2 regions of the uncultured Zhongshania sp. genome follow, and region 1 is predicted to be linked to the other one. Evidence: riboswitches for the same ligand, from Rfam matches in the RefSeq annotation. Region 1 holds a riboswitch; the other holds the start of a gene.
The links. A riboswitch is a leader RNA that binds a small molecule or an ion and turns the genes downstream of it on or off. The one in region 1 is predicted to bind thiamine pyrophosphate.
Positions count from the first base shown of each region.

Region 1 (9,913 bases):
TCGCGACGGTCAGCTGATATCGCAGGGCTGGCATCAGCGCGCCGGCGAAGGTCATGCCGAGGTGAATGCCTTGGCGCAATTGAGTGACGCTAAGGGTGCTACCGCTTACGTCACGCTGGAACCCTGCAGTCATCAAGGTCGAACGCCGCCCTGCGCGGATACGCTTATTCATGCCGGAGTGAGCCGCGTTGTAGTGGCGATGGAAGACCCCAACCCCTTAGTCGCCGGCCGCGGAATTACCCGTCTGCGAGAGGTGGGTATTCATGTTGATTTGGGTTTAATGGCCGCGCAGGCCGAAGCGCTAAACCCTGGTTTTATGCGTCGCATGCGCGGTGGCCTGCCGTGGCTGCGTTTAAAGTCGGCCAGTAGTATAGATGGCAGAACCGCCATGGCATCCGGTGAAAGCCAGTGGATTACCGGCCCTGAGGCCAGAGCTGATGTGCAGAAATTGCGCGCCCAAAGCTGCGCGATTTTAAGCGGTGTAGAAACTATTCTGTACGACGACGCCGCGCTGACGGTGAGACCAGACAGTTTTTCAGTAGAGGATGTGTCGGCCCAGGCACTCAAAGGTAAATGGCGTCAGCCGTTGCGTGTGATTGTCGACTCTTCGCTGCGCACGCCGCCAACAGCTAAGTTGTTGGCCGGCGGTGGCGAGGTGTTAATCGCAACGCGAGTGACGGATATTGCCAAGCAAAAAGCGCTAATTGCGGCGGGTGCTAAGATTGTAGTCATTGAGGATGATGGCGGCGGCAAGGTCAGCTTGCCCGCTTTGATGCGTTACTTGGCGGATCGCGGCTGTAATGAAGTATTGCTTGAGGCCGGGGCGGTGTTAGCTGGCGCTGCACTTCGCGCGGGCTTGGTGGATGAGTGGTTTGTGTATATGGCCCCGTGTTTAATGGGGAGTAGTGGCCGGCCATTGGTCGACTGGCCGATGGCCGCGATGCAAGAGCAACAGGCTATTGATATCATTGATATCCGCGCGGTGGGTAAAGATTGGCGTATTCAATGCCGCGTGCCAAAAGCCCAGCACAATGGCGCGGAGCAGGCGTAAATGTTCACCGGTATTGTAGAAGCGCAAGGTAGTATCGCCGCGATTGAAAAGCGCGGTGGTGATATGCGTCTACGGATTAGCTGTGCCAGCCTGCCAATGGCTGATGTGAAATTGGGCGACAGTATAGCGAGCAACGGCGTGTGTTTGACCGTGGTTGCTATCGAAAGCGATGGTTTTTGGGCGGACGTCTCTAATGAGACACTCTCACTCAGTACCTTTGCCAAGGCTGTTGTTGGTCAATCTTTAAATTTAGAGCGCGCAATGTTGGTGGGTAGCCGTTTTGACGGACACATCGTCAGTGGTCATATCGACGGTGTGGGACGGGTGACAGCTTGCCACAAAGACGCCCGTTCACTTCGCTTACGTATTCAGGCGCCAAGTGAGTTGGCCCGCTATATTGCGAGCAAGGGCTCGATTTGTGTAGATGGTGTTAGCCTGACGGTTAACCGAGTTGAGGCTAGCACGTTTGATTTGAATATTGTGCCGCACACCGCAGCGGAAACCATTATTCAACACTACGGTGTCGGTACGGAAGTTAATTTGGAAGTCGATATGGTGGCGCGTTATCTCGAGCGCTTATTGCAGGCGGACAAGCCTGCGGGGCTTTCTATGGCCACTTTGGCCGACAATGGATTTATAAAGACGCGGAAATAGTCGCCGCCAATCGTCTCGACGAGCTAGGACAGTATTATGGCAATGAGCAAAATAGAAGATCTAATTCAGGATATCCGCCTGGGTAAGATGGTTATTTTAATGGACGACGAAGATCGCGAAAATGAAGGTGATCTCGTTATGGCGGCGGAATGCGTGCGTCCACAAGATATTAACTTCATGGCTAAATATGGCCGCGGATTAATTTGTATGCCGATGACCCGCGAGCGCTGCAAACAGCTAGCTCTGCCGCTCATGGTAGACCGCAACGCCTCAGGCTTTGGCACCAAATTTACCCTGTCGATTGAAGCGACCAAGGGCGTGACAACAGGGATCTCTGCCGCTGACCGAGCCCATACTGTAAGAACCGCTGCGGCGCGTAATGCGGTGGCAGCCGATATCGTTCAGCCCGGCCATATTTTTCCGCTGATGTCTGAGCCGGGTGGGGTGTTGAGCCGCGCCGGTCACACCGAAGCCGCCTGTGATTTAGCGCGCTTGGCAGGGTTTGAAGCAACTGGCGTGATTTGCGAGATTATGAACGAAGACGGCACCATGGCGCGCCGCGCCGATTTGGAAATCTTCGCTGCTGAACACGATTTAAAAATGGGAACCATTGCCGATCTGATTCACTATCAGGTGTTGAATGAGCAAACCATTGAGAAAATTAGCAGCGCGACCATTTCCACCGACTTTGGCGATTTTGTTCTGCATGCCTATAAAGATTCTGTGGCGGGTGAAATCCATTTCGCGGTACAGAAGGGCGACATTAGTTCTGACACGCCGACCTTAGCGCGTGTGCACCTGGGTTCGTCAGTTCGCGACCTGTTGCAAACCCAGCCACCGGGTTCAACCACCGGTTGGAATATGCACCGCAGCTTAGAAACAATCGCTGCCCACGGTGGCGTGGTGGTGCTACTGGCCAACCGTGAAACACCTGAGTCGATTCTGGCGGAGCTGGGAATCGCGCAGGGCACTAAATCGCCATTGCAGGGAGATAGTGTGCAGTATCAAACGACCTACTTTAATGTTGGTTTGGGCTCGCAGATCCTCCGTGATGTTGGCGTTGGAAAAATTCGTTTGATGGGTGCACCGGTTAAATATAATGCGATCTCGGGTTTCGATCTGGAAGTTGTGGAATTTGTTAGCCCAGATAATATAAGTGCTTAATGACGGTATACATCACGTGAGTGAAGTAACTGCAAAATGGAAAGGAAAGTAGATATGAAAACCATCGAAGGTAATTTCGTCGCGGTAGCTGGAAAGTTTGCGATCGTGGTTGGTCGCTGGAATAGCTTTGTTGTTGAAAGTTTATTAGAAGGTGCCTTAGACACACTGCGTCGTCACGGTGTTGCAGATGACAATATTACTATTGTCCGTGCACCGGGCGCCTTTGAGATTCCGCTGGTTTGCCAGAAGGTTGCAGACAGTAAAAATTACGATGCCATTATTGCGCTTGGCGCTGTCATTCGCGGCGGTACCCCGCACTTTGAATATGTCGCGGGCGAGTGCGTAAAAGGTTTGGCACAGGTGACAATGCAATATGGCGTGCCGGTGGCGTTTGGTGTGCTGACCGTCGATACCATTGAGCAGGCAGTAGAGCGCGCAGGCACCAAGGCTGGAAATAAAGGCGAAGAGGCGGCGATGTCAGCCATTGAAATGGTTAGCCTCCTCAAGCAGTTGTAATTGTTTTAAAACATTGAGCGTGTGCTCATCATTGTTTCGTGCAGCCTTCACGCGCTTGCACGGTTTTTTATTTGTGGTTTTAACCACTAGCATGAGAATATTTTGTGGCTAATCGTCTTGAGAACCCATCCCGTAATCAGTTGGCGGCAGACCGACGCAAAGCACGTCATTACGCTATGCAGGCATTGTATCAATGGCATATGGCTGGTCAGGCCTTAAATGAAATCGAAGCCCAGTTTCAAGCTGACTATGACATGACCCATGTAGACAAAGAATTTTTCCACGACCTTGTGCATAATATTCCTGCACAACTAACGGCATTGCATGGTCTGTTCGAAAAGCATTTAGATCGAAAATTAACGGACCTGGATCCTATTGAGTTGTGCTTGTTGCGCATGGGCTCCTATGAGCTTCTGCGTCGTATTGATGTGCCCTATAAAGTCGCCATCAATGAAACTATTAATTTGGGTAAGCGTTTTGGCGCCACCGATGGTTACCGCTATCTAAATGGCGTGCTAGACCGGGTTGCGGTGGAGTGTCGCGCGGTTGAAGTGGCTGCAGAAAAGGGCAAGACCGCCAAGCCTAGCGCGCCGAAAAACGCAGAATAATCTGCGACGAACATACCTATGCCGGCATCTGAATTCGATATAATTCACCGTTATTTTCGCGAAGGTGCCGGACAAATTTCTGGTACTAACGCAAACACTATTCGCTGTGGTATTGGCGATGATTGTGCAGTGCTAGCCATTCCCGCCGGTGAAGAGTTACTGCTTTCGGTCGACACCTTAGTTGAAACGGTTCATTTCCCAAAGAGCTATTCTCCCGCCTTGCTCGCGCGACGAGCACTTGCTGTGTGTGTGAGCGATTTGGCTGCCAGTGGAGCGACTCCACTAGCGTTTACGTTGGCGCTAACACTGTCAGAGGTTGACGAAGTTTGGCTGGCGGAATTTTCTGCAGCATTGGCAGAGGCCGCCAGTGAATATGCGGTGGTCTTGGTAGGTGGCGATACCACCCGTGGGCCACTGTGCATGAGCATTCAAGTAATGGGTTCGGCCCCTTCTGGGCAAGCATTATTGCGAAATGGCGCGCAAGTCGGCGATATTGTTTTTGTGTCGGGCAACGTGGGTGATGCCAACGCGGCCCTGGCGTTTTTAGATACGCAGTCCTCGGACTTACAGCCCTACCAGCGCGAGCTTTTAACGCGCTATCACACTCCTGCACCGCGTTTAGCGCTAGGGCAAAAACTGCGAAATCTCGCTACCGCAGCCATCGATATTTCAGACGGCCTCGTTGCAGATTTAGGCCATATTTTAAAAGCCAGTGGTGTTGCGGCTGTGCTACGGCTGCAAGATCTGCCACTGTCGGCGGCGCTGATAAAACACGGTGGCGCGATTGATTCTGCACTCAGTGGCGGCGATGATTATGAGTTGTGCTTTACCGTGCCGGCATCGCGCCGTGCGGACGTTGAGGTCTTAAGTGCGAGCTTGAATTTGGCGCTTACCGAAGTTGGTTATATAGAAGCTGGCAGTGGTTTGCGCTGCTATGACGCGCAACAAAATTTGTATTCACCTCGCGGTGGCTACCAACATTTTTAAAACTGGCTTACATAAAATATGGCAACAAAAATTCCAGTGACATTATTAAAAAACCCAGTGCACTTACTTTCTGTCGGTTTTGGCAGCGGTTTAGCGACAAAGGCACCGGGAACCTTCGGTACGCTTGCGGCGCTGCCATTTTGGTATGTGTTGCAATTTTTATCGCCGGCAAATTATATCATTGTATTAATTTTAGCATTCGCAGCAGGCGTATATTTTTGTGGCGAAACGGCAAAAGCATTAGGTGTTCACGACCACGGCGGCATCGTTTGGGATGAGTTTGTCGGCTTGTGGATTGCTTTATTTTTAGTCCCTGTGAATATATTTTGGATAGCCCTCGGTTTCGCGCTATTTCGTTTATTTGATATTTGGAAGCCCTGGCCGATCCGGGTGTTGGACGCAAAAGTCCACGGCGGTTTTGGTATTATGATCGACGATGTACTCGCCGGTGTTTATGCATTTTTAGTATTGCAACTGTGCTTTGTTTTGAGCTGATAAACTCGATAGCGAGTGAAATTTCAAGAGGAATATTATGGTCACCTTAGGAACTCCGTTTAGTGATAGTGCCTGCAAGGTATTACTTTGTGGCGCGGGCGAACTTGGCAAGGAAGTCGCTATTGAACTACAGCGTCTGGGTGTGGAAGTGATCGCCTGCGATCGCTATGAAAATGCACCTGCGATGCAGGTTGCCGATCGCAGTTACACGTTTTCGATGTTAGACGGTGCCGAGTTACGCCGCATTATAGAGTTAGAAAAACCAGATTATATCGTGCCGGAAATTGAAGCGATCGCCACCGATACCCTCGTCGAACTAGAGCGTGAAGGATTTAATGTGGTGCCCACCGCCCGCGCTGCACAGCTCACTATGAACCGCGAAGGCATCCGTCGCCTAGTGGCAGAAAAGCTGGAATTACCAACCTCTAGCTATCGCTTTGCAGATAGCAAAGACGAATTCGACGCCGCTATCGCCGAGATTGGCTTGCCATGTGTAGTGAAACCCATTATGAGTTCGTCGGGTAAGGGGCAAAGTTTAGTAAGACGATTGACGGAAGTTGACGCCGCCTGGAGCTATGCGCAGGAAGGTGGGCGAGCAGGCGCTGGCAGGGTTATCGTCGAAGGCTTTGTTGATTTCGATTACGAAATTACCTTATTAACAATTCGCCATCGCTGTGGCAGTGACGATACCGCGACAAGCTATTGCGCACCCATCGGTCACTTGCAAAAAGACGGCGATTATCAGGAGTCTTGGCAGCCACAGCCGATGTCGGAAAAAGCATTGCAGCGCTCACAAGACATCGCTAAGCAGGTAACCACAGCCCTCGGTGGCTGGGGTTTATTTGGTGTTGAGCTATTTGTAAAAGGCGACGACGTCATTTTTAGCGAAGTGTCGCCGCGACCTCACGATACAGGCTTAGTGACGCTTATCTCCCAAGATCTATCCGAATTTGCCCTGCACGCCCGCGCCATTCTCGGCTTGCCGATTCCCAATATTCAGCAATGTGGTCCCTCTGCCTCGGCGGTAATATTGGTCGAGGGCGAGTCTAGGCGCGTGTCGTTTGGTAATCTTGAATACGCTTTAGAGGCGCCAGATACCCAGCTGCGCTTATTCGGTAAACCGGAGGTGAGTGGTAAGCGTCGCATGGGAGTAGGTTTAGCCCGCGGCGCAGATATTGAAGAGGCCCGCGCAAAAGCGCTCGCGGTGGCGGGTGCTGTGATAGTGACTTTATAAGTAGCATTTTATAAATTAAGTTTTTATATTTTTGGCGAAATCAATACGCGTACTGGCTTGTTATTCGTATTTTTAGCGCCTACACTTCTTAACTCTTGTCGGGGTGCCCGCGCGTAAGCGCATAGGCTGAGATCGTTTTCGAATCCCGTATTACCTGATCTGGATAATGCCAGCGTAGGAAACAAGATCTTCTCTGCAGGGCTTTCCCTGCGTCGTGGTAATCCTAGAGCCGATCTAATCCCTATTTGGCGTTATCGTTCAACGCTATTGCTTAACGCTGCGTGCGTTTTGGCAAAAAGGGGAAAGAATATGAGTTCATCTGAATATCCATTATTGCGTGATACCGCCAAAGTTGACGATGCTTCTGTAGAGCCCTTACCGGGTTCCTCAAAAATTTATATGCAGGGAAGTCGCGCCGACATTCAGGTGCCGATGCGCGAAATTAAGCTTACCTCAACCCCGGTACAAGCCGCCGATGGCAGCACGCGTTTGGAGCCAAATCCGCCAGTGCGGGTTTACGATACCTCTGGTGCCTACACTGACCCCAAAGCAAATATCGATATTCGCAAAGGTCTCGTGCCCATTCGGGATCAGTGGATTCTCGACCGCGAGGATACTGAATTGCTTGCTGGCGACAGCTCAGAATACAGCCGCAAGCGCGCAGCAGATTTGAATCTTCAGCAACTGCGTTTCGACCTAAAGCGCAAGCCTCGCCGCGCGCTGGCGGGCAAGAATGTGAGTCAAATGTATTACGCCCGCCGCGGTATTATTACGCCGGAAATGGAATACATTGCCATCCGTGAAAATATGGCTTTGGCTGCGGCGCGTGAAGCGGGCGAGCAGCCGGGGGAGCTGGGTTATCAGCATCCCGGCAATGCTTTTGGTGCCAGTATTCCCAAAGAAATCACGCCGGAATTTGTACGCGATGAAGTTGCCCGTGGCCGCGCCATTATTCCAGCCAATATCAATCACCCTGAATTAGAACCGATGATTATTGGCCGTAATTTTCTAGTGAAAGTGAACGGCAATATTGGCAACTCGGCCTTGGGTTCTTCTATTGAAGAAGAAGTTGCTAAATTGACGTGGGGTATTCGTTGGGGTGCGGACACCATGATGGACTTATCCACCGGCAAGAATATTCACGAAACCCGGGAGTGGATCGTACGCAACTCACCGGTGCCGGTTGGTACCGTGCCTATCTATCAGGCCCTTGAAAAAGTGGATGGCGTTGCCGAAGATTTAACTTGGGAAATCTTCCGGGACACTTTAATTGAGCAAGCTGAGCAGGGTGTGGATTATTTCACGATCCATGCCGGTGTCTTGCTGCGTTATGTGCCGCTGACCGCGAAGCGGGTGACCGGCATAGTATCTCGCGGTGGCTCGATTATGGCGAAGTGGTGTTTGTCACATCACAAAGAAAATTTTCTTTATACCCATTTCGATGATATCTGCGAAATTATGAAGGCCTACGATGTGTCATTTTCCCTGGGGGATGGTCTGCGTCCGGGCTCAGTAGCCGATGCCAATGACGAAGCGCAGTTTGGTGAGTTGCGTACCCTAGGTGAATTGACCAAGCGCGCCTGGGAGCACGACGTGCAGGTGATGATCGAAGGGCCGGGCCATGTTCCCATGCAAATGATTCATGAAAATATGACCGAGCAGTTAAAGCATTGCGACGAAGCGCCGTTCTACACGCTTGGGCCACTGACGACAGATATTGCGCCGGGCTACGATCACATTACTTCCGGTATTGGTGCGGCCCAGATCGGCTGGTACGGCTGTGCGATGCTCTGCTATGTCACCCCCAAAGAACACTTGGGTTTGCCCAATAAAGACGATGTCAAAACCGGCATCATTACCTACAAGATCGCCGCGCACGCAGCTGATTTAGCCAAAGGTCATCCGGGGTCTCAGCTGCGCGACAACGCCTTGAGTAAAGCGCGTTTTGAATTCCGTTGGGAAGATCAATTTAATCTTGGTTTAGACCCGGACACAGCGCGCTCATATCACGATGAAACCCTGCCCAAAGAATCTGCCAAGGTCGCACATTTTTGTTCCATGTGCGGGCCAAAATTCTGCTCAATGAAAATTACCCAGGACGTGCGTGACTACGCCGCCAAACTTGAATCAGATGATTTGGAATTAGAAATGCAGAAAAAGTCCGCAGAGTTTAAAGAGTTGGGAAGCGAGATATATCTTTCGGGTCGGGCGTCTGAGGTTTAGCGCGTGATCTCTGCATCCGACGTCCGACCCCAGACGTCAGACACTCAAAGCATTGGTATCGCCGGCGCTGGCTTGCTTGGTCGCTTGCTTGCGTGGAAGTTGCTGCAGCGTGGCCACCAGGTAACCCTATTCGAGCGCGGTAGTCGCGCCGCTGAACTCAGTGCGGCTAAGGTTGCGGCATCTATGTTGGCGCCCTATAGCGAAGTAGTTAGCGCTGAGCGCTGCGTTTTTGATTGGGGGCGAATGGCCTTGGCATGGTGGCCCCAGGAATTGGCTGCCTTGGCGGAGATAACCGGGCAGCACGTTGATTTTGGCAACAAGGGCAGCGTGGTGGTGGCGCATAAATTAGATGAATCCAGCTTAAACCATTTTGAGCAACAGCTGCGCGGCAAGGTGCAAGACTGCGACGAATTTATTGAGCGGATTGATCGGCGCCGATTAGCCGAGTTAGAGCCAGAGTTGGCAGAGCGATACCACGGCGGATTGTTTTTGGCGGAAGAGGCGTATCTCGATAACGAGGCCTTGCTCATTTCCTTGGAAACAGCGATTAGCAAGCTCGGTGGCAAGTGGCGGGAGTTTAGCGAAGTGCTGAGCGTTGATGCTGGGAAGATTCGCTTGGCAAACGAAGACTATTCGTTTGATTGGGCTATCGATAGCCGAGGCATGGGCGCGAAAGTACAGCTGCCAAATTTGCGCGGTGTTCGTGGTGAAGTGCTGTGGGTACACGCACCGGAAGTAAATCTGCAACGCCCCATTCGTCTCATGCACCCGCGCTATAAATTATATATCTCCCCGCGCGCCGGAAATCGCTATGTGATTGGCGCGACGGAAATTGAAAGTGAATCGATGAAGCCAGTCACGGTGCGCTCTAGCCTTGAACTCATGTCGGCGCTTTATAGCGTACACAGTGGTTTTGCCGAGGCGACCGTACTGCACGCCTACGCTCACTGTCGACCGGCGATGCCAGATAATTTGCCAGAA
Region 1 covers NZ_CAXBHN010000023.1:31,529-41,441, reverse strand. The annotation lists gene ribD (bifunctional diaminohydroxyphosphoribosylaminopyrimidine deaminase/5-amino-6-(5-phosphoribosylamino)uracil reductase RibD) at 1-1,051, shown strand, start outside; gene AAC007_RS15045 (riboflavin synthase) at 1,052-1,705, shown strand; gene ribBA (bifunctional 3,4-dihydroxy-2-butanone-4-phosphate synthase/GTP cyclohydrolase II) at 1,742-2,869, shown strand; gene ribE (6,7-dimethyl-8-ribityllumazine synthase) at 2,906-3,385, shown strand; gene nusB (transcription antitermination factor NusB) at 3,490-3,993, shown strand; gene thiL (thiamine-phosphate kinase) at 4,012-4,980, shown strand; gene AAC007_RS15020 (phosphatidylglycerophosphatase A) at 4,999-5,475, shown strand; gene purT (formate-dependent phosphoribosylglycinamide formyltransferase) at 5,513-6,709, shown strand; TPP riboswitch at 6,799-6,907, shown strand; gene thiC (phosphomethylpyrimidine synthase ThiC) at 7,019-8,932, shown strand; gene thiO (glycine oxidase ThiO) at 8,936-9,913, shown strand, end outside.

Region 2 (9,913 bases), on a different contig from region 1:
GCAGACAGCGGCATTGGGGTATTGCTATTGCTCGTGGCATGTTTGGGCATGTTGGTTATACCCATGCCGCCGTTTCTTCTCGATTTATTATTCACCTTTAACATTACTTTATCGCTAGTCATTATTCTGGCGGTTATTTATGTTGAACGTCCCATCGATTTCTCGGTTTTCCCAACTGTATTGCTCTTAGCCACACTGCTGCGTTTAGCACTGAACGTGGCATCTACTCGCGTGGTGTTACTTGAAGGTCACAATGGCCCCGGCGCGGCGGGTAAGGTTATCGAGTCCTTTGGCGAATTTGTTATTGGCGGCAACTACGTCGTTGGTATCGTGGTATTTATCATCCTGGTTGTTATCAACTTTGTGGTGGTAACCAAGGGTGCCGGTCGTGTATCTGAAGTGACGGCGCGGTTTACTTTGGATGCCATGCCCGGCAAACAAATGGCGATAGACTCAGATCTAAACGCCGGTTTGTTGAATCAAGAAGAAGCCAGCCGGCGCCGCGAAGAAGTGCGGACCGAGGCAGATTTCTACGGCTCCATGGACGGTGCCAGCAAGTTCGTTCGCGGTGACGCGGTCGCTGGCATAATGATTTTGTTCATCAACATCATCGGCGGCCTTGGCGTCGGTATGACCCAGCATGGTTTGAGCTTCTCGCAGGCGATGCATAACTATACCTTGCTGACCATCGGTGACGGCCTGGTGGCGCAGTTGCCATCATTGCTGCTGTCTACTGCGGTTGCGATTATTGTGACGCGGATTTCTCGCTCACAAAACATGGGTAAGCAAATTGTTGGGCAAATGTTTGCCAACCCCAATGTGCTGTATATGTCGGCAACCCTATTGGGCTTAATCGGCATCATTCCCGGCATGCCAAATCTAGTATTTTTAATGCTCGCCGGTGCTTGTGCTGGCAGCGGCTGGTGGATGCAGAATCAGAAAAAACATGCGCAAGAACTCGTCGATGAAGATGAGAATATCGAAGAGATTCCCGTTGCGCGTGAGCCCAGCGAGTTAAATTGGGATGAAGTCACACCAATGGATGTGGTGAGTCTGGAAGTTGGCTACCGTTTAATCCCACTGGTTGACCGCAACCAAGGTGGTGAGTTGATTGCGCGAATCACCGGCGTGCGTAAAAAGCTGTCAAAGGACTTAGGCTTTCTAATTCAGCCTGTGCATATCCGCGACAACCTTGAGCTGTCTCCCAGCAGCTACCGTATTCAACTGCTGGGCGACACCATTGCCCAGGGTGATATTCAGGCCGGCAAAGAATTGGCGATTAATCCAGGCGGCGCGCAGGGACAGTTGCGTGGCTCGCCAACCAAAGATCCCGCGTTCGGTATGGATGCCGTCTGGATCGATTCTAGCCAACGCGATCAAGCGCAAACCATGGGCTACACCGTGGTCGATCCCTGTACGGTTATTGCGACGCATCTCAGCCAAATTATTAAGCAGCACGCCCACGAATTACTCGGCCACGAAGAGGTTCAACAGCTCTTGGATCGTCTTGCCAAGACCGATCCGCGTCTAGTTGAAAACGTGGTGCCCAAGCAATTGCCGCTCAGCATTGTGGTACGGGTTTTACAGAACCTGCTGAAAGAAGGTGTATCAATTCGCAGTATTCGTCTTATCGCCGAAAGTTTGGCGGAGCAAGCGCCGCGTAGCAAAAATCCTGACGAATTATTGGAGGGGGTTCGCGTCGCTTTAGGACGAATGATTGTACAGGAAATCAATGGCTTAGAAGAAGATTTGCCGGTTTCTGCACTCGACCCAGATCTGGAACAGTTGTTGCAAGACATGCTCAGAGGCAACGCGGGCGCCGCCGGATTAGAACCTGGAATCGCTGAGCGATTACAGAATGAATTGGCGGATTACAGTCAACGCCAAGAGTTAGCAGGGCAACCTGCGGTAGTACTGGTGTCACCGTCAATACGTTCATGGGTGTCACGTTTTACTCGCCGCAGTGTACCGGGATTAGCGGTGCTGTCGTACAACGAAGTACCTGACAGCAAGCAAGTGAGATTACTGTCTACAATCGGTCAACAAGGGCGCCTCAATTAGGGTGTTCGCAGTAAAAAAAGATCGCGAGTAGTCATGTTAAATATGACATTTCAAAATAATTGAAATGTGTTGGGAGAAACATATGCAAGTTAAAAAATATCAAGCAGCGGATACACAACAAGCCATGAGATTGGTGCGTGCCGCCCACGGTCCCGACGCCGTCATATTAGACTGTCGTAGCGTCGCCGGCGGTGTCGAGGTGGTCGTAAGCCTTGAAGGCATGCTTGAAACAGCGATGGCTGCGCCACAAGCGCCGTCATTTGCCACCCCTCAGCAAACCCCTAGTACGCAGGTAGAGCGCGAACCCACCGCGCTTGACGCCTTATTCAATCGCCGCAAAAAGGCGGAAGAGGAAATTAGTCAAACCGTTCAGGCCGCAGCTAGCGACAATAAAAGACCAAGCGCCGCAGAACCGCAAATGGTGTGGTCGCAGAATGAAGAGCTGCATACCATGAAGCAGGAAATGGCCTCGATGAAATCGATGCTAATGGATCAACTAAAGGGTCATAACTGGCAGCAAGCAAGTCATCAGGCCCCAGAGTATCAAGAGTTGAATAGTTTTCTATCAGCGATCGATATCGATCCGTCGCTGGGTAAACGACTCAGCGCAGAAATTCCGGCGGATGAGAGCGTCACGGTACAGCGTGAAATGCTTAAAATGTTGCTGAGTAAAAAACTAATGGTCAAAGCGCCACCCACGTCCGGCGCAATTTGTTTGGTTGGCCCACAGGGCGCGGGTAAAACCACCACCATCGCCAAAATAGCCGCCCAATATGTGCTGACTCACGGTCGCAGTGGCATCGCGATATTAACCACGGATACCGCCAGAGTGGGCGCACAGGAACAATTGCGAGCTTACGGCCGGATATTACAAGTGCCGGTGCATGTTGCCTCAAATGCGGAAGAGGCGGTAAAAACCTACCGTCTCCTATGTAAAAAGAATCTGGTGTTAATAGACACGGCAGGTATTTCTTTCCGAGATAAACACGGCATTAGCGAGCTGCAAGGTTTGTTGGCTGGTATGCAAGATGTACAAGTTTTTCTAACCTTGCCAGCCGATGCCGAGAATTACGTGCAAAGCGAAATTATTGATGCTTACTCATCACTAAACGCACAGGGTGCGGTATTGAGCCGTATCGACGAGGCCATGCGATTGGGCGGTGCGGTATCTAACTTGATCCAACATCGTTTGCCGCTTGTGTGGTGTGCCAATGGCCCTCGCGTCCCACAGAATTTGTCAGCAGCCGATGCTGGTAAATTAATCAATATGGCCGTGCGCATGGCAAAAGCCTTTGAAGTTCGTCGCAATGGTCAGCAGAGCGCGCCGGAAGAACAGGCTGCGTCAGAGTCAGTGCCTGCGGCTGTTGTCGCGTCGGCAGCTCCTCAGCGCGGATCAGCCCTAAATGTGCGGGTGTAGGCTAGACTGAGTTTAATAGTTAGTGATATTGCGTAGATCAATTGAAAGACGACAGATTTACCATAGAAGAACGATAGTTTGAGAGTCCGCAGCCTGCACGGAGCGGAAAAAAATGTATCGGGAGAGCGATAAAAACAATGAATGCGGTAAAAGTCATAGCGGTCAGTAGTGGTAAAGGTGGTGTTGGTAAAACCAATGTATCAGTAAACTTGGCTTGCCAATTAGCTCGGCGCGGTAATCGAGTATTGCTGATGGACGCTGATTTAGGTCTCGCCAATGTCGATATCATGCTGGGCCTCAAGCCCAAATGGAATTTATCCCACGTGCTCGATGGCAAGTGCTCAATCGAAGATATTTTGCTTCCGGGGCCCGACGGTATCTCAATTATTCCCGCCGCCTCTGGTATCAAGAAAATGGCTGAGTTGGGCAATGATCAACACGCGGCGATTGTTCGCTCGCTAAGCGCGCTTAGCGGCGATTACGACGTGATGATTGTCGACACCGCTGCGGGCATCTCGGACAGCGTTATTACCTTTAGCCGGGCCAGCCAATATGTCTTGGTGGTGGTAACAGACGAACTAACATCGATGGCAGACGCCTACGCCTTGATCAAAGTCATGAACCGCGACGCCGGCATCAAGCGCTTTAAAGTGTTGCGTAATATGGTGAATAGCTACGATCAAGCCCGCGACGGCTTTGAGCGCTTAAACGAAGTTGCGCAGCGCTTCTTAGACGTCACCTTGGAGTACGCTGGGTTTATTCCCCGCGATCCCTATTTAATCAAAGCCGATACTCGCCAGAAAGCCGTCAGTGATTTGTACCCTGGTGCTGAGTCTTCATTGGCGTTCCGGCGTTTAGCTGAAACCGTCGACAAATGGCCAATGCCCACGGGTCCCAGTGGCAATATCGAATTCTTCGTCGACCGTATGTTCTCCAAAGAAGAAACCGCAGGAGCTGCGATGTGAACGGGCACTCCGCCTACTTAAATGTGCAATACGGCAGCCGCGAAGAGCTGGTGACCCGTCATGCGCCTTTGGTTAAGCGAATCGCCTACCACCTCGTGAGTCGCTTACCGGCCAGTGTAGAAGTCGATGACCTTATCCAGGCTGGCATGATTGGCCTGCTGGAAGCGGGAAGCAACTACCAGATGGATAAAGGCGCGAGTTTCGAAACCTTCGCCAGTATTCGTATTCGCGGCGCCATGATTGATCAAATGCGCCACAGCGGCTGGGCGCCGCGCTCGGTTACTCGCCAACTGCGGGAAATGAGCGAAGCAGTCCGCAAAGTCGAAAGTCGGCTGGGGCGGGAAGCCAGTGGCAATGAAATCGCCGAGGAAATGTCGATTTCCCTGGACGAATACCATGAGCTTTTGCGCGATACCAGCTCGGTGCGTTTGTTTAGCCTGGATCAAATGAGCGAAGGCGAGCACGACACAATTGAAGTCGGCGGCGGTGATGACCGCTACGCGCCACTCGAAAATGTATTAGAAGACGATTTTCAAAGCGCGTTGGCCAGTCAGATAAATGCCTTGCCAGAGCGAGAGAAATTAGTGATGGCGCTGTACTACGAGAATGGCCTCAACCTTAAAGAAATAGGTGAGGTCATGGAGGTCAGCGAATCACGGGTGTGCCAAATCCACAGCCAAGCCATCGTCCGCCTAAAAGGCAGGCTAAGCGAGTGGACTGCGGCATAGATCCAGAAACAAAGAATAGCGCTGCAAAACGCGGCAGACTAAGGATTAACAGGAAGAAACGGCAATGACTACTTATGACTATCTTGAATTCCCCATGAAGTTTATTGAATGGTGTCAGAATTTATCAGAGGCGTCGATGCTGGGTTTGGTGCTCAGCTTAGTGGGCATTGGCCTGTTAGTGTATATGCGTAAAGCGCGTCGTAGGGATCAGGCGAGTAGTGAAGCGATGCAAACCCAAAACGCAGATGCCGTAGTGATCGCACTTGAACGCAAAATTGAACTGCAGAATTCCGCCATGGCCATACTCGGCGAGCGGGTTTCTGCGCTGGAAGAATATTTAGAAATGCTCGGTGAGCGCCAGCAACGCAGCGACGCTGACAAAAAAGACAGGCGTTTCTATCAACAAGTGAGCGTAATGGCCGGGCAGGGAGTCGCGGCACCCGAATTAGCCCAGCGCTGCGGCATCACTGCCGGTGAAGCAGATTTGATTATGGCCTTGTCCAAAAAAGCGCATTGAGGGTGCGCTGAGCTGAGCATCTGCGGCGCTATTTTTTAATTATATTTCTTCTGGTATCGATTTTTTCGCCCAGCTGGGCGACCTACTTCTTTTTATGTGAAAAAGAAGTAGGCAAGAAAAGCACACCCCACTCACTCGCCCTTCGGGTTCCCTGCGCGTCGACTAAATTTAATGGTAAAACGCTGCGGAACTCGCTTCGCTCAGACAGTCCTCGCCAGGAGCCTTACCATTAAATCTATTCGATGCTCGGCGAGCTCAAAGGGGTAACTGCGGCACTTCGATTTGGTCCTTTAGACTCACTGAGTGCGTTAGTTTTACTCTGACTCCGAACCTATGATCGCTATAGTCCGACGGATCAGCCGCCGCTCAGCGCTTGAAAAATAAAAAGAGTTCCGTCTTCGGGCACGCGATCTGAAAGCGTTTTTCGGTCAATCACAATGCTGTCGTTAATGCTTAAATTAACATGGCGGCGCAGGGCGCCGCGCTCATCTAGAACATAGTGACTAAAGCCCGGTGCCATCGACTCTACCGCTTGGATAACATTCGCCACTGATCCGGCGGGCACAGTGATTTTTTGATCCTGTAACTGCGGAAAGAATCGAAATAAATGGCGGGTCATTTCAACGCTAGCCATGGCGATTAAGCAAACCTCACGGAATAGACCGGTGGCAAATTATTGGCAAGACACTGCCAGTGCTCGCCACGGTCTTCCGACAGATAGACATTGCCGGTCGTGCTGGCAAAACACACAACATCATCGGCCACGTCTAGTCCGTGCCGTAATACAATGTCGTAGGCATTTTGCTGAGGAAGCCCATCACGAAAGGTTTGCCAGGACTCGCCGCCATCTGTCGTTCGCGCCACAAACAAGCCGCCATCGATTGCCATGCGTTCGGAGTCGGCGACGGCGGGTACCACCCACGCGGTGCGTCCGTCTTTATTATCCGCCGGAATATCTGATATAGTCGCACCCGAAAACCTAAGGGGTGGCTGCGGCCTGAGATGCGGAGGACTTGAACAAGTCTGAACTGCAAACCCTTGAACCTGATCCGGTTAATACCGGCGTAGGAATAGGTGCAGTTTCACATCCTCTTCTAGCGCGTGCCGGGTCTCTTATTTTGTTATTTATGAGAGAACCATGAATCCTTTATTTACCTCAAAACCCACTCTTTGGTCTGTTGGCTTTGCCTGCTTCGTCACAGCGAGCACTGCTTATGCCGCCAGTTCTGACGTCGCCAAACGTGCCATTACACCTGAAGAGGTGGTGGTGACCAGCCAGTTTAGAGATAGCAGTTTGCTGGATTTGGCCGCGACGGTTAGCGTGTTTGATGCCGCCACGATTGAGGCGCGGGGCGCCAATAATATTGAGCAGCTATTAAACCTTGCTCCCAATGTGAATTTTTCTAGCGGCGCCTCGCGCGGGCGTTTCTTTCAGATCCGCGGTATTGGCGAGCGCAGCCAGTTTATTGATCCGGTGAGTCCGTCGGTGGGTTTGATCATTGATGGTATTGATTTCAGTGGTTTGGGCTTGGCTGCTAGCACACTGGATATTGGCCAAGTAGAGGTGTTGCGCGGTCCACAGGGAACCGTCTACGGCGCTAACGCCTTGGCCGGTTTGATCAGTATGAGCAGCAATGCGCCGAGCGCAGATACTTTTTTGAAAGTGTCGGCCGAGGTCGCCGATTACAACGGTAAAACCCTGGGCGTGGTCGCCAGCGGGCCATTGAGTGAACGTCTTGGCTACCGTGTAGCTCTGAAGAATCAGCAGTCCGATGGCTACATCGAGAACGTATTTTTAAATAAAGACGACGTTAATAATATAGATGAGTCTGTGCTGCGCAGTAAGTTGAGATTCGCTGCCAGCGATACTTTGCAGCTAGATTTTAATCTGCTGTATTTGGATGCGGATAATGGCTATGACGCCTTTTCTCTATACCAAAATCGTAAAACCCAATCTGATGAACCCGGCAAAGACAGCCAGGAAACCTTTGCAGGGTCGATTATTACGCAATGGTCTGGTAGTGCATGGTTTAACCTTGAGGCGGTATTGAGTGCAGCTAGCTCTGAATCTGAATACAGCTACGATGAAGACTGGAGCTATGTGGGATTTCATCCTGACGAGTACGTCTCGACCGATAGCTATTTGCGGGATAGAAACAATATCACTGCCGATGTTCGGTTTATCTCAAACGACGCATCTATGCTGTTTAACGGAAGCACCAGTTGGGTGGTTGGCGCGTATATACGTGAGGAAGATGTAGATCTGGATCGCAATGCTAACTTCAGCAGCGAATTTAACACTGAGAACCATGCCGTTTATGGCCAGCTACAAACGGCGTTAAACGACAAGCTGAGTTTAGTGACTGGCTTGCGTTTTGAGCAGCGCAATGCCGATTACAGCGACTCCTTGGCGGTGAGCTCAGATAAAGACGAGGACCTGTGGGGTGGTAACCTGACCTTGGAATACCGTCACACCGACAGCACGCTGTTCTATGGAACCATCTCTCGCGGCTATAAGGCGGGCGGGGTGAACGGTCGAATTATTTCTGCGTCTGCGAGCAACTCGGATATTACTCCCGATCTGTTTGAATTCGATACCGAGAGCATGATCAATTACGAAGTCGGCGTAAAAGGGGCTTGGTTAGACCGCCGCTTACAAGCCCAGGTGGCGGTGTTTTATCAGGACCGCAGCGATGTGCAGGCAAAACAATCCATTTTTGACCCTGCTAATTTCTCCTTCGATGATTTTCTTGCCAATGCGGCGGGCGGCGAAACCACGGGTCTTGAAGTGGAATTAAATTACCTTGCCAGTGACTCCTTGCGCTTCTTTGCGGCAGCAGGTGTGCTGAGTGCGGAGTTTGAGGATTTTGTCAGCAAATCCCACGTTAACGCCAAAGATGACAACAACGGCGTTCCTTTATCGCCAGTAAACTTAGGTGGCAGGGAAGTGGCTCATGCACCTAATTACCAATTCTTTGTGGGCAGTGAAGTGTCGTTGATGCCTAACCTAGTCTTGCGGCTTGAAGTAGAAGGCAAGGACGAGTTCTATTTCTCTAACAGCCACAATGAAAAATCTAGCCACTATGAATTGTTTAATGCGCGTCTAACGTACTACGCCAGCAACTGGGATGTGTCTGTGTGGGGCCGCAATTTGACAGATAAAGACTACGAAACCCGTGGTTTTTACTTTAGTAATGCCTTTGGCAATAACCCGGCCAATGGTTATGCGCCTGAGGCCTACTATCAGTTTGGCGATCCAAGAGTGTTTGGCGTGTCTGCAAACTACACCTTTTAAGGAGATGACATGAAGCTTTCTGTTGAAATAAGCATGTACCCGCTTAAAGATGAATTTATTCCCGCGATCCAGAATTTTATTGATCGCCTGAATACCCATCCGGCTTTGAAGGTGCTGACCAATACCATGAGTACGCAGGTGTTTGGTGATTACGACGTGGTTATGGATGTATTAAAAAAAGAAATACGTTTGTCTTACGAACAATTTGGCCGCGCTATTTTTGTCTGCAAGTTTATCGATGGCGATTTAAGCCCAGTGGCCAGCGATGTTTGACGAGCAGTTTGCGAGTGCGATAACGGGTGCGCTCGCGGCCATGTCCTGGTGGGAGCTTGGCGCGGTAGCGCTGGCTCTTGCTTATCTGATACTTGCTATGCGGGAAAATAGCCTTTGCTGGTATGCCGCGTTTATTAGCACCTCAATTTACATCTTTCTGTTCTGGGATGTGAGCTTGCTAATGGAGTCAGCACTGCAGATTTTCTATTTGGCGATGGCGGTGTATGGCTGGTGGCAGTGGCGCAAAGGCAGTGAGGGGCAGGAGTTGCAAATTCACTGCTGGTCGCTGCGAACCCATCTGTTGGTTTTTAGTGCAGTAGGCGTGTTAACGCTGGTGTTTGGTTATGTGCTCTCCAACAACACCCACGCCGAGTTGCCGTATTTGGATTCCTTTACTACCTGGGGTGCGGTGGTCACAACGTATATGGTCACTCGCAAGGTGCTGGAAAACTGGATTTACTGGATTGTCATAGATGGGGCGTCGGTGTATTTGTATATAGATCGTGAGTTGTATTTAACTGCGCTGTTATTTGTTTTGTATGTCGTCCTAGTCGTGATTGGCTTTTTTCAGTGGAATAGGATTTATCAGCGTGAGCGTTTGGCCGCTACTACTGCGTAAACATTTTATTATAGCTACATTGTTGTGAAGACCTGGCT
Region 2 covers NZ_CAXBHN010000026.1:26,070-35,982, reverse strand. The annotation lists gene flhA (flagellar biosynthesis protein FlhA) at 1-2,061, shown strand, start outside; gene flhF (flagellar biosynthesis protein FlhF) at 2,144-3,478, shown strand; gene AAC007_RS15600 (MinD/ParA family protein) at 3,607-4,443, shown strand; gene AAC007_RS15595 (RNA polymerase sigma factor FliA) at 4,440-5,171, shown strand; gene AAC007_RS15590 (DUF2802 domain-containing protein) at 5,236-5,688, shown strand; gene AAC007_RS15585 (MoaD/ThiS family protein) at 6,044-6,322, opposite strand; gene AAC007_RS15580 (hypothetical protein) at 6,328-6,576, opposite strand; TPP riboswitch at 6,661-6,776, shown strand; gene AAC007_RS15575 (TonB-dependent receptor) at 6,827-8,983, shown strand; gene AAC007_RS15570 (YkoF family thiamine/hydroxymethylpyrimidine-binding protein) at 8,993-9,256, shown strand; gene pnuC (nicotinamide riboside transporter PnuC) at 9,249-9,875, shown strand.
Region 2: linked by a shared signal. The riboswitch ahead of AAC007_RS15575 (TonB-dependent receptor) and the one ahead of thiC (phosphomethylpyrimidine synthase ThiC) in region 1 are both predicted to bind thiamine pyrophosphate.